Linked DNA regions of Flocculibacter collagenilyticus. The protein of the gene in region 2 binds, or shares a complex with, the protein of the main gene of each other region. Links are inferred from orthologs where the notes say so. Each region holds a gene or a part of one and is shown on either strand. Other genes may lie near its edges.

Region 1 (3,910 bases), 380 kb from region 2 along the record:
AGGTACGCTCTAAACTAACTGTTGCCGTTAACGCAGCACAAGACGATGTTGAAGCAAAGGCACTTGCAGAAGAGAACGTAGCGAAATTCGTTGATGGTAAAACAATCCGTAAAGTCATTTACGTACCAGGTAAGCTTGTTAATATCGTCGCTAACTAATAGTAACGAAACTGCCCCAACTAGCACTCTAGCTACAAACAACTTGTAGCTAGAGTATATTAGTCAGATACTATTTTTAGGCATTAAACAGTTAGGAATATCATGAAACTATCTGCACGCTTTATTATTATCACTCTAACCTGTTTACTAGTAGTAACCACGCTGAATGGTTGTGGCTTTCACTTACGTGGCTCACACTTTTTACCAGCAGAAATGCGTACCTTGTATGTTAATAGTACTGATAAACGCTCTGAACTTGCGAATGTTGTTTCATCACACCTTCGAAATAACAACGTTAATTTACTGCAATCCCCAACCTCAACTGTCACTCGTTTAGATTTGTTACGCGACCGACTAGATCGCAGAACACTATCACTATTTAAAAACGGCCAAGTGGCAGAATATGAGTTAATTTATACAGTTGAATACGCTGTCACTGTGACAAACAAAGAAGCCGAGTATTTTTCTTTCGAGGTTTATCGTAACTATCAAGACGATCCAGATAAAGTATTGGCAAAGTCTCGTGAATTATCACTTGTCCTTTCTGAAATGCGTCAACAAGCAGCTGATAAAATTTTAAGACAGCTTGCCGCCATTCGTTAATGCGCGTTTATCCGAGTCAATTAAATCAACACCTATCACGGCAACTGCCGATGGTGTGTTTGATATTTGGTGAAGAACCTCTGCAAAAAATTGAGGCTATTGACGCTATTCGCCAACGAGCTAGCCAGCAAGGCTTTGACGAACGTATTACTTTTACTGCAGATGCTAGCTTTGATTGGAATCAATTAGAGCAAAGCTTTAATAGTTTATCCCTCTTTTCAAACTTAAAGCTGATTGAGCTAACACTTGAAAACGGCAAACCGGGAGCTTCAGGCTCTAAAACCCTTTTGTCAATTACTAGCCAAACTCAAAACGACACTATCTTACTTATTCATGGCGGAAAAATAGGCCAAGATGTACAAAAAGCAAAATGGTTTAAACAGTTAGAGCAATTAGGTGTTTATATTCCGTGCTATCCAGTTGAAGGACATCACTTTACAAAGTGGCTATCAGCAAGATGTCAGCAATACGGAGTAAGCTTATTGCCTGATGCGGTAAAACTACTCGCAGAATATTCCGAAGGCAATTTACTATTTGCAAAGCAAGAAATTGAAAAGCTTAGCTTACTTAACCAACAAGAAGTCATTAGTGCTGAATGGCTAGAACACACCTTACTAGACCAATCTCGATATACTGTGTTTCAAATGTTAGATTACGCCTTGCAAGGAAATACAAAAAAATGTATCTCTGTATTACAGCGATTAAAAGCGGAAGATATTGAACCCAATATCGTACTGTGGGCATTACATAAAGAAGTCGCTACGCTAAATGGATTACATGCCGCACTTTCGCAAAATAAATCGCTTGATGTGGCCTTTAAGCAAGAAGGTGTTTGGAAAAACCGAATACCATTGTTTAAGTCTGCACTGTCACGCATTAATGCCGCTCATGCAAATGCACTAGTTTGTCAGCTGGCCGATCTTGAAGTCGCTCTTAAAAGCTTTAAATTGAAGCATCCATTTACCGCATTCGCACACATTTGTGTATCTATTAGTTTACCGACTCCTAACTCTTCACCACTAAATCATTTCATAAACGAGTCTTTGTAAGCACTATCTATAGATTTTGTCGTTGTATAACTATTCAAAATAGCTGATACCGTGCTAAAATTTTGTCCCAGATTAAAAAGTTTAGGTACACACCATTGTTAACAAGTGAACTCCTTCAATTTGTTTTAGACAAAATTGATGATATGAAAGGCCGAGATATAACTCAAATCGATGTTAGTGAAAAATCATCAATCACAGATTACATGGTAATTTGCTCCGGTAACTCCAAAAAACACGTCCAATCAATCGCAGAAAACGTTGCTATTGAAGCAAAAAACAATGATATTCCGCCGCTAGGTGTTGAAGGTAAAGAAGCTGGCGAGTGGGTATTGGTTGATCTTGGTAATGTTATTGTACATGTTATGCAAGATGACTCGCGCGATTTTTATCAGTTAGAAAAGCTTTGGAGCTAGATGAAAATTCAGTTAGTTGCCGTTGGCACAAAAATGCCAAGCTGGATAACTCAGGGTTACTTAGAGTATGAGCGACGCTTTCCCAAAGACTTTGCGCTAGAATTAGTTGAAGTAACCGCAGGTAAACGCGGTAAAAATGCTGATATTAAACGTATTTTACAGCAAGAAGGCGAGCGTACATTAGCGGCTATCCCGAAAGGAAACCGCATAGTAACATTGGAAGTTAAAGGTAATCCTTGGAAAACTGAACAATTAGCGTCACAGCTAGAACGCTGGCAGTTAGACGGCAGAGATGTAAGCTTATTAATAGGCGGGCCGGAAGGCTTAGCGCCTGAATGCATTGCTGCAAGTGAGCAGAAATGGTCTTTATCGCCTCTAACCTTGCCCCACCCCCTTGTAAGAGTGGTTGTTGCTGAAAGTTTATATCGAGCATGGAGCATTAATAATAATCATCCATACCACAGAGAGTAATCAATTTAGTCAATGATCCGCCAACGCGTTACGATTAAGGACCATTCAGCAGAAGCGAATTTATTTACTCGTCGAACCTTTATCACCTTTCTGGGTGTGGTGTGCATAATGTTACTACTAATTAGTAACCTGTATCAGTTACAAGTCACTAGCCACGAAAGCTACAAAACCCGCTCTAATGAAAACCGTATTAAAGTAGTACCCGTTGCGCCAAACCGAGGGCTGATTTACGATAGAAATGGTGTGCTGCTTGCCGAAAACAAACCCGTATTTTCTTTGGAAATCATTCCAGAGAAAGTAGGTAATTTAGAAGATACCTTACAAGCGCTCTCAACCATTATTGAGATTTCTGACGAACAAAAAACACGCTTTTTAAAAGCAGCGAAATATAAACGGCGCTTTAAAAGCATTCCCATTATTGGTCAATTAACTGAAACACAAGTTGCTCAGTTCTCCGTCAATCAGCACCTATTCCCCGGCGTGTCGATAGAAGCTCGTTTAACCCGTTACTATCCACATAAAGAAACACTGACTCACGTGCTTGGCTATGTTTCAAAAATAAATAAAAAAGATTTAACCAAATTAGAAGAAGAAGAAAAAACAGCTAACTATGCTGCCACTCGTGATATAGGAAAGTTAGGCTTAGAAAAGTATTATGAAAATGAACTACATGGCACAGTAGGATTTCAAGAAGTTGAAATTAATAATAGAGGACGCATATTGCGCACCCTCAAACAAGTTCCGCCAATTCCGGGTAAAGACATACACCTAGGGATTGATATTGGATTACAAAAAACCGCACAAAAAGCCTTGAAAGATACACGAGGTGCTGTAGTGGCAATCGATCCAAGAAATGGTGACGTGTTAGCCTTGTATAGCAATCCTAGCTACGACCCCAACTTATTTGTTCACGGTATAAGTGGCAAAGAATATAAAAAAATCATCAACTCTAAAGATCGCCCGTTAATTAACCGAACTACCCAAGGAAGATATCCACCCGCCTCAACAATAAAGCCCCAACTTGCACTGTTGGGCTTGGATGAAAACGAAGTGACGGTTAAAACCCGTATTTGGGATCCGGGTTTCTTTCAACTGAAAAACTTAGATCATAAATATCGCGATCACACTCCATACGGCCATGGCTGGGTTGATATTTTTACCGCCATTGAAAAGTCATGTGATATTTACTTCTATAGTTTGGCTGTTAAATTAGGTA
Region 2 (5,233 bases):
TCCCCGTACAGCCAGCAGAACTAGATCTGTTTCACCAACAAAATAAGTGGTATTTATTTCAAGCCCAAACAACAAATAAGTGGTAAGCACACTTGCAAACAAACTTGATACTGAACTAGCTAAACTTGATTGAGATTTACCTTGTCCTTTTGGCATATATAGTCCCTTAATACGGTTAACTGTAACTAAGTAATGTTAATTTCGGTTGGAATTGATGACGGCTCTACCAGTAAATGCATGTGACAGCGTAGTACCGTCTACATATTCTAATTCACCACCTACAGGTACACCATGAGCAATACGAGTGGCTTGAATATCATATTTAGCGCATATTTCAGCAATATAATGAGCGGTTGCCTCACCTTCAACGGTTGGGTTTGTTGCTAAGATGACTTCTTTAATATGATCACTGGCAAGTTGATGCTCTAACTCGTCTAGCCCTACTTCTTTAGGGCCAATGCCATCTAACGGAGATAACCTGCCCATAAGCACAAAGTAACGACCCGTAAACTGGCCTGTTTGCTCTATGGCAACAACATCAGCAGGTGACTCTACTACACATAATGTCGCATTATCTAAGCGACGCTGATTTTGGCAAATACTACATATCGCTTCCTCTGAAAAGGTTCGGCATTTTTCACAATGACCAACGTTTTCCATTGCAGATAATAATGCACTTCCTAACTTTTCTCCGCCCAACCGATTTCTTTCAAGAAGATGGAAAGCAATACGTTGAGCAGATTTTGGCCCTACACCCGGCAAACATTTTAGTGACTCTACTAACTCTGAAACTAATGGGCTAAATTTCATCTTATTACCTACTCAACTGAAATTTGAAATATTTTCTGCTATTTATATCACTTGAACACAACAAAAAGAAAGCCACCCTTTTATGCTTAGGGTGGCTTTCAATAATTGCTTGAGTTAATACCTCAAAAAGGCATTTAGAATGGCATTTTCATACCCGGTGGTAAATTCATGCCACCCGTTACTTCTGCCATTTTTTCTTTATTAGTTTGTTCTACACGGCGGACAGCGTCGTTAACTGCTGCGGCTAATAGATCTTCAATCATGTCTTTATCGTCTTCCATTAGACTTTCATCTAATTCAACACGGCGAACATTGTGATTACCCAACATTGTTACTTTAACCATGCCAGCGCCCGCTTCACCAACTACTTCTAGTTTTGCGATATCTTCTTGGGCTTTTTGCATTTGCTCTTGCATTTTTTGGGCTTGTTTCATGATGTTGCCCATGCCACCTTTAAACATAATCTTACTCTCTTTAATAATGCTAAATAAATCGATTAATAGCCTCAAGATATGGGCAGTTAACCTAAATTACAAGACCTAATTTAGCGGTCTAATGCTATCTTCATTTACCTGTGCGTCAAACTCTTGTTGCATAAACTGAACAACAGGATCAGAAAAAATAATTTCTTTGGCGCGACGTAACCTATATTGATCAATCTCTATTTGAATATTATAGGGGGTTTTTAGTAATTCTTGCGTATTTTCAATTTGCAGTATGACATTTTGTTGCAATGTATTTTGTAGTGCGGCTAATAGTTGATTATACGAATTTTCAGTTACTAAGTGGCTTTGCTCATTGGCGAGTGTAAGCTTAAATGTATCATCAATTTGCTCACAAACAGAGTGCAGTGCAATTTGGCGAACCCGCCCAGTCACACCAGTTCTATCTACTAAATTAGCCCACTGATCGACTTGTGAGGCGATTCTTACTTGGTCGGTGTACCCCTGCTCAGATAAAGCAATTAATTGAGGAGCTTCAGGCGGTGCTACGGGCGTTGTTTGCGCTTCCAGTTCACTACTATTTTCATCTGCGCTTTTTTCTACGGCAGTGTTATTTTCATCTGATGGACTAACTCCAGTAAGGTTTGCATTATCAATTTGCTCAATGCCTGCAGACCGTGAAGGCTGACCAAAAGGCTGTTCAACAGAGTGCTGAATGGATGATGCATTTGCAACCTCTGCGGTTTGCACAGGGCTTTGCTGTTGAGCTTGCTCTAAAGTTGAATAGGGTGATTCATCCGTTTGCTGATAGTTCGTGACAGTCGCTTGCGGTGCAGCTTCAGCATTGTTTGTTGCCTCAGGCGGCTTACTTAACTTTTTTTCACTATCCGCCTGCGTAAACGCACGTTCATTAGAATTTGTTCTAGTTGCTAGTATGGCGGCGAGTGGATCACTGTGTTCAATTGTGTTTGCCGTCAATGGCGCAGGCTGTGCAGACACCGCAGAATGGGCTTCTTGTTCAGGTAACAGGTTGGCGTCTGTTGGATTGCTGCTGAATGAGTCTTTTTCTAATGAATCGTTTCCTAATGAATCGCTACCTAATAAATCGTTATCTAGTGAGTGCCCCTTCATTGACTCGGCTTGCTGCATAATTTCAGCTTGCTGCTGCGCTAAGTTTTGACTACTTTCATCTTGATCACTGGCAGTGTGCTGTACTGTCACCGATGCTTCAACAGCCGATGTTTCAGCAACCGATGCTTCAGAAACTGGCGGCACTGATATTTCAGGAGCGCTCTTCTCAGAATAATTTGTTGATTGGCCACCAGCTTGATGAGTAGTTTGCACCGTTGCAGCTTGCGCTTGCTGCCTAGCACCACTAACAGGCTTGAATGACAAAATCCGCAGCATGACCATTTCAAAGCCAGCTTTATTGTCAGCACTAAAAGGCAAGTCGCGCTTACCATTGAGCACAATTTGATAATAAAGTTGGATATCTTCCGCCGTTACCGTATCAGCTGCATGCTTAACAAACGCCTCGTATTCTTCTTCAAGTTCAGCTGCACTAGGTAGTACTTGCGTTAAAGCAATTAAGTGCAACAAATTCAAAATATCATCAAGAATACTTTCGTAATCTGGCGCCAATAGTTCCATATCACTTTTGTATTGAAACAATTGCGCGACTTGCTGTTCAAAAATAGCTTGTAGTAATTTTACAGCCCATGAAACGTCTAATGTACCTAACATTTGATGAACTTGATCATCAGTTAACGATGCATTGGATTGCGCAATTGCTTGGTCGGTTAACGACAGCGCATCTCGCATGCTTCCTTTCGCAGCTTTTGCTAATAACTGCAGTGCACTTGCTTGTGCAGTAATATTTTCTTGCTCAAGAATAAAGGTAAGCTGTGCTGCAATTTGCGAGCGCGTTAATGACTTTAAATTAAATTGCAAACAGCGCGATAAAATAGTGATTGGGAGTTTTTGAGGATCGGTTGTGGCCAATAAAAACTTAACGTGTTGCGGGGGCTCTTCTAACGTTTTTAGTAACGCATTAAAACTGTGTTTAGACAACATGTGCACTTCATCAATAAGGTAAACTTTATATCTACCCTGCGTAGGTGCATATTGAACGTTATCTAAAATTTCTCTGGTATCTTCTACTTTGGTGCGCGAGGCCGCGTCAATTTCAATTAAATCAACAAAGCGACCTCGCTCTACATCACTGCATACATTGCATTGTCCGCAAGGTGTTGCAGTAATGCCTTTTTCACAGTTCAGGCTTTTAGCAAGAATACGGGCTATAGTTGTTTTACCAACACCTCTGGTCCCAGTGAACAAGTAAGCATGATGTAATCTTTCTTGTTCTAGCGCATTGGTCAACGCCATTTTTACATGGTCTTGACCAACTAATTCAGAAAAATTTGCAGGACGCCACTTTCTTGCTAAAACCTGATAGCTCATCGTTAGTCGCCTTCGTACTCAACTATCGCATGAACATCTATATTTAAGTTTTTAAGTCTTGCCTCGCCACCTAAATCTGGCAACGATACAACAAATGCAGCATGTTCAGCTTTTGCACCCAGTCGCTCTGCTAATTTAGCGGTAGCTTCAATTGTGCCACCCGTTGCTAATAGGTCATCAACTAAAAGTACTTTATCACCTGCTTCAAGTGCATCAGTGTGAATTTCTAGTGTATCTGTACCGTATTCAAGTGCATAGCTTTCTGCAATTGTTTCTCTTGGTAATTTACCTGGCTTGCGAACAGGCACAAATGAAACGCCCATTGCGTATGCTAACGGTGCACCGAAAATAAAGCCACGCGCCTCAGTTCCAATGATTTTAGTAAACCCTTGGTCCTGATATTTTTCTTTAAAATGATTGATCACTAACGAGAAAGCTTCAGGATCTTGCATTAGACTTGTCACGTCTCTAAACATGATACCTGGCTTTGGATAGTCAGCTACGGCTTTAATACTGGCTTTAATTAATTCAAGTTGTTCATTACTCATGATAAGGATCTCGAGTGGTGTATTTCGTAAAAACGCGCATTATGACAAAGATCACTCGCCGATACCATTAGGAAGTGAAATTGCGAGCAAACTTCCTTGTCATGTTGTTTGAAAATTTACTTGAAACACACTACCCAATGTCTTATTAAGCAATTTTATCGTTAAGACCTTCGCCAATAACCGATAATAACAAACTTGACGAGATAGGCTTTTCTAAGACCACTTGAACATTATATTTTTTTGCTTGATTGATCAGTTGTTCATTTTTTTCTGTGGTCATTATATAAATGGGAGTATGTTTATATTTAGCGAGTTTACGAAGATTTTTACAAAGTATCACTCCATCCATAATTGGCATTTTGTAATCAATTAAACAACAATCTACGTCATATTGATTTGCTTTTTTTAATCCATCTAAGCCGTCACTGGCTTCTATAACTAAATAGTCCATCTTGGTTAGTTCAGACAACAAGTTACTACGAACTTTTATATTGTCATCAACCAACAAAATACGTTGATTCATGTGTTTCACCTTAACATTACCTGTACCCGCAATAACCTGCTTAACAGGATTATCGCATTACAACTTTTCAAGCTAACTACATAAAAATCGACTGCATATGATTTTTCAGCCTAAATCCAACTATAAATTACACTACACTTGAGACAATACAAATGCATATTGCGCTCTGTTTTGTAACAGAATCTAACTCATAACTATAGCTGAGCTTTAATAATTGTGAAGCTTAATATTAGAAGATCAGAGCAGTCGAGTTAATCGCTGAAATAGCACTGAATGATCATTTATTCGTCTGCTTTTTGTCGAATAATTCTTTTGTCGGCTAGCTGTCGTAAAACGGTCAGCGCCCCTGCTTCAATTTGCTGCTTCGTTAATTGCTCAAACATTGCATCAATTCTGGTGACAAGTTCAGCAAATCGGATCCCTGGCTGCTGCTGAATAAAACTAAGTAA
Region 3 (4,046 bases), 2.6 Mb from region 2 along the record:
CATGCTGTGGGAAATGGCATTATTGCACGAAAGCCTGATGCAAAAGTGGTGTACATGCATTCAGAGCGCTTTGTTCAAGATATGGTAAAAGCATTGCAAAACAATGCAATTGAACAATTTAAAAAATATTACCGCTCAGTTGATGCGCTGCTTATTGATGATATTCAGTTCTTTGCTAAAAAAGAACGTTCGCAAGAAGAATTCTTTCATACATTCAATGCCTTACTTGAAGGCAATCAACAAATTATTCTTACCAGTGACCGTTATCCGAAAGAGATTGATGGGGTGGAAGAGCGCTTAAAGTCACGGTTTGGTTGGGGATTAACGATTGTTATTGAGCCGCCAGAGTTAGAAACGCGTGTTGCGATCTTAATGAAAAAAGCGCAAGAAAAAGAAATGAAGGTGCCTGAGGAAGTTGCATTCTTTATTGCCAAACGTTTACGCTCGAATGTACGTGAACTTGAAGGTGCGATGAATCGTGTTAAAGCGAATGCAAATTTTACTGGCCGACCTATCACCATTGATTTTGTGAAAGAAGCGCTTCGAGATTTAATCGCATTACAAGACAAACTTGTTACTATAGAAAATATTCAAAAAACGGTAGCGGAATATTATAAAATTCGAGTTGCAGACTTATTGTCTAAACGCCGTAGCCGATCAGTAGCAAGGCCAAGGCAATTAGCCATGGCATTAGCAAAAGAATTAACTAACCATAGCTTGCCAGAAATTGGTGATGCTTTTGGTGGGCGAGATCATACAACAGTGCTGCATGCCTGCCGTAAGATTAATGAGCTCAAAGAGGAAAATCATGAAATTAAGGAAGATTTCCAAAACTTAATACGTACACTTTCTTCATAATCGTTTATATCAATTTCAATCAGTGGATATTTATATATGCAAATTACATTAGACAGAGACGCAATATTAAAACCTTTAATGCTAGTCTCAGGAGCGATTGAGCGCAAACATACGCTACCTATTTTATCTAATGTACTCATTAATGTTAGTGAGGGTTCACTATCGCTAACGGGCACAGATTTAGAAGTTGAAATGGTTGCAGCCTCTCAAATTGATGATATTAATCAAGAGGGCGCTATTACCGTTCCGGCAAAAAAGTTACTAGATATTTGTCGCAGTTTACCAGACGGTTGCCAACTAAATATTCGTGTAGAAAATGACTCACTGATTCTGCAAAGTGGTAAAAGTCGTTTTTCTTTGTCTACTTTACCTGCCACTGAGTATCCGAATTTAGAAAGCTGGGAAGGCGATATAGAGTTTCAAATTGAGCGTCAACAACTGCGTAAATTGCTCGATGCGACTCAGTTCTCAATGGCGAATCAGGATGTACGTTACTATTTGAATGGCATGTCGTTTGAGGTTGAAGGGCAGACATTAAGAACAGTGGCTACTGATGGTCACCGCTTAGCCCTTGCCACCTATCAGCTTAATAACGCTGTTGCAGAGCAACGCCAAGTGATTATTCCGCGAAAAGGCGTGCTTGAAATTATGCGTTTGCTTGAAAGTGATGACACATTAGTCACGGTTCAAATGGGCACTAATCATATCCGCCTTGTTGATAATCACTATGTCTTTACCAGTAAATTAGTGGATGGGCGTTTTCCTGATTATCGTCGGGTTATTCCACGCAATGGTGATAAGTTCATTACCGCAGATAAAGACGATTTACGCGCTGCATTTAATCGCGCTTCAATTTTGTCTAATGAAAAATTCCGTGGCGTTAGACTGAATGTAACAAATGGCGAATTACAAATTACGGCTAATAACCCTGAGCAAGAACAAGCGGAAGAATCGGTTGGTATTCAATATGCCGGGCCAGACATAGAAATTGGTTTTAATGTTTCTTATATTTTAGACGTGCTGGGCAATATTAAAGAAGAACAAGTTGTGATCACATTAATTGATGGTAATAGCAGCGCACTGATAGAAGCAGAGCAAAATAAAGATGCCATGTATGTGGTTATGCCAATGCGTCTATAGTGTTGAATTTTATAGTTAATGTGGCTTAGCGAACTAAACTTTCATCAATTTAGAAACTTACAGCAGCAAGTAATAACGCCAGTACGTGGCGTTAACTTTATTGTTGGTAAGAATGGAAGTGGTAAATCAAGTATTCTTGAAGGGATTTATTATTTAGCAAGAGGTCGCTCATTTCGTGCTACCCAAGTTAATAAGATTATCTCGCATGAGCATGATCACTTTGTATTATTTGGTAAATTAAATCAGGAAGATAAAGAAGTAAATCGCATTGGTATTAAGCGCGATGTAGCAGGTGGGTTAGAGGTTAAAGTTGATGGCGAATCGGTTAAAAGCTTATCGTCATTAGCAAGTTGTGTAGCAGTACAAATTGTTACACCAGACAGCTTTAACTTATTTTTTGGTGGACCAAAAGTAAGACGGCAATTTATTGATTTTGGATTGTTTCACGTGGAACACTCTTTTCATCAACTTTGGCTTACCTATACAAAACTATTAAAAAGCCGAAATGCTTTGTTAAAGCAACGTGTAATTAATAAAGAACAATACGAATACTGGGATAATGCATTAGCCGACACTGGCGAACAATTAACTCAGCTTCGTAAGCAGTATATGGATTCTTTATTTGAACAGCTTTCACAATGTTTTGAACAAATTATTTCTAAAGCCAACTTTTTAGAAGAAATAGACTTTAGTTTCTATCAAGGTTGGAATAAAGAACTGTCGCTTAAAGATGTTTTGAATGCTAATTTTGAGCGTGATTTGAAGTATGGTTTTACTCAGTCTGGTCCTCATAAGGCCGACTTGAAAATTCAATCACGCGGTTTAGCTATCCAAGATACTTTATCGCGAGGGCAGTTAAAGTTATTGTTGTACATCTTAAAGGTTGTACAAAGTAAGTATATTTATTCGTGCACCGCACGAGATACAATTTTACTGTTTGATGACTTACCGTCTGAAGTTGATGATGATAATAAAAATTTGCTGGCAGACTTAATGAAGTACAGTGCTTCACAAGTATTTGTCACTTGTATTGATCAAACTCAGGTTGCGGATATTCAAACAAAATTTAGCGTAAATAATGCAATGTTTCACGTGGAACATGGGCAAATACGTGGTTAATGGAAAAATAATATGTCTGAAAATAATTACGATTCTTCCAGCATTAAAGTTTTGAAGGGCTTAGATGCAGTAAGAAAAAGACCTGGAATGTATATCGGTGATACTGATGATGGCACTGGTCTTCACCACATGGTATTTGAGGTCGTAGATAACTCGATTGATGAAGCGTTAGCAGGGCATTGTTCTGATATCGTGATCACCATTCACAACGATGAGTCAGTATCAGTACGTGATGATGGGCGTGGTATTCCTACCTCTATTCATGAAGAAGAAGGTGTGTCAGCAGCAGAAGTTATTATGACGGTTCTGCATGCAGGTGGTAAATTTGACGACAATTCGTATAAAGTATCCGGTGGCTTGCACGGTGTTGGTGTTTCAGTAGTAAATGCTTTATCGACTAAGTTACAGTTAACGATCCGTCGCGAAGGCAAAATCCATGAACAAATTTACCGTCATGGTGTGCCAGATGAGCCATTAAAAGCGATTGGTGACACAGAAAGCACAGGTACTGAATTACGTTTTTGGCCAAGCCCTGAAACGTTTACAGACATTAAATTCCATTACGATATCTTGGCAAAACGCTTACGCGAATTATCATTCTTAAACTCTGGTGTTAGCATTAGGCTTCAAGATGAGCGTGATGATCGTAATGACCACTTCAAATACGAAGGTGGTATTCAAGCATTTGTTGAGTACTTAAACCAGAATAAAACGCCAATTCACCCTAAAGTATTCTCGTTCACGTCTGAGCGTGAAGAAGATGGTATTTCTGTTGAAGTGTCAATGCAATGGAATGACTCATTCCAAGAGAACATATTCTGCTTCACTAATAACATTCCACAGCGTGATGGTGGTACTCACTTAGCAGGTTTTAGAGCGGCATTAACACGTACACTAAATACCTTCATGGAAAAAGAAGGTTACAATAA

The links.
Region 1: the proteins of dnaX (region 2) and holA are in contact, whole or in part, in a cryo-EM structure (PDB 8GIZ), measured with the Escherichia coli proteins. The link is inferred for Flocculibacter collagenilyticus from one-to-one orthologs.
Region 3: the proteins of dnaX (region 2) and dnaN are in contact, whole or in part, in a cryo-EM structure (PDB 8GIZ), measured with the Escherichia coli proteins. The link is inferred for Flocculibacter collagenilyticus from one-to-one orthologs.

What each region holds. Positions count from the first base shown.
Region 1 is NZ_CP059888.1:2,935,816-2,939,725, forward strand. What follows is about bases 1-2,810. They hold holA (DNA polymerase III subunit delta), read left to right. Parts: upstream 1-811; coding sequence 812-1,810; downstream 1,811-2,810. Other genes in these bases: leuS (leucine--tRNA ligase), read left to right, coding at 1-158; HUU81_RS13030 (LPS-assembly lipoprotein LptE), read left to right, coding at 261-761; rsfS (ribosome silencing factor), read left to right, coding at 1,906-2,223; rlmH (23S rRNA (pseudouridine(1915)-N(3))-methyltransferase RlmH), read left to right, coding at 2,224-2,694; mrdA (penicillin-binding protein 2), read left to right, coding at 2,707-2,810. In the rest of the region: more of mrdA, read left to right, coding at 2,811-3,910. UniProt on the Escherichia coli protein: Part of the beta sliding clamp loading complex, which hydrolyzes ATP to load the beta clamp onto primed DNA to form the DNA replication pre-initiation complex.
Region 2 is NZ_CP059888.1:2,550,288-2,555,520, forward strand. What follows is about bases 1,032-4,065. They hold dnaX (DNA polymerase III subunit gamma/tau), read right to left. Parts: upstream 3,714-4,065; coding sequence 1,350-3,713; downstream 1,032-1,349. Other genes in these bases: HUU81_RS11290 (YbaB/EbfC family nucleoid-associated protein), read right to left, coding at 1,032-1,271; apt (adenine phosphoribosyltransferase), read right to left, coding at 3,716-4,065. In the rest of the region: HUU81_RS11280 (hypothetical protein), read right to left, coding at 1-156; recombination mediator RecR, read right to left, coding at 196-810; more of HUU81_RS11290, read right to left, coding at 945-1,031; more of apt, read right to left, coding at 4,066-4,261; HUU81_RS11305 (response regulator), read right to left, coding at 4,407-4,784; HUU81_RS11310 (HvfC family RiPP maturation protein), read right to left, coding at 5,066-5,233. UniProt on the Escherichia coli protein: Part of the beta sliding clamp loading complex, which hydrolyzes ATP to load the beta clamp onto primed DNA to form the DNA replication pre-initiation complex.
Region 3 is NZ_CP059888.1:754-4,799, forward strand. Bases 1-2,946 are described here. They hold dnaN (DNA polymerase III subunit beta), read left to right. Parts: upstream 1-894; coding sequence 895-1,998; downstream 1,999-2,946. Other genes in these bases: dnaA (chromosomal replication initiator protein DnaA), read left to right, coding at 1-858; recF (DNA replication/repair protein RecF), read left to right, coding at 2,017-2,946. In the rest of the region: more of recF, read left to right, coding at 2,947-3,117; gyrB (DNA topoisomerase (ATP-hydrolyzing) subunit B), read left to right, coding at 3,130-4,046. UniProt on the Escherichia coli protein: Confers DNA tethering and processivity to DNA polymerases and other proteins. Acts as a clamp, forming a ring around DNA (a reaction catalyzed by the clamp-loading complex) which diffuses in an ATP-independent manner freely and bidirectionally along dsDNA.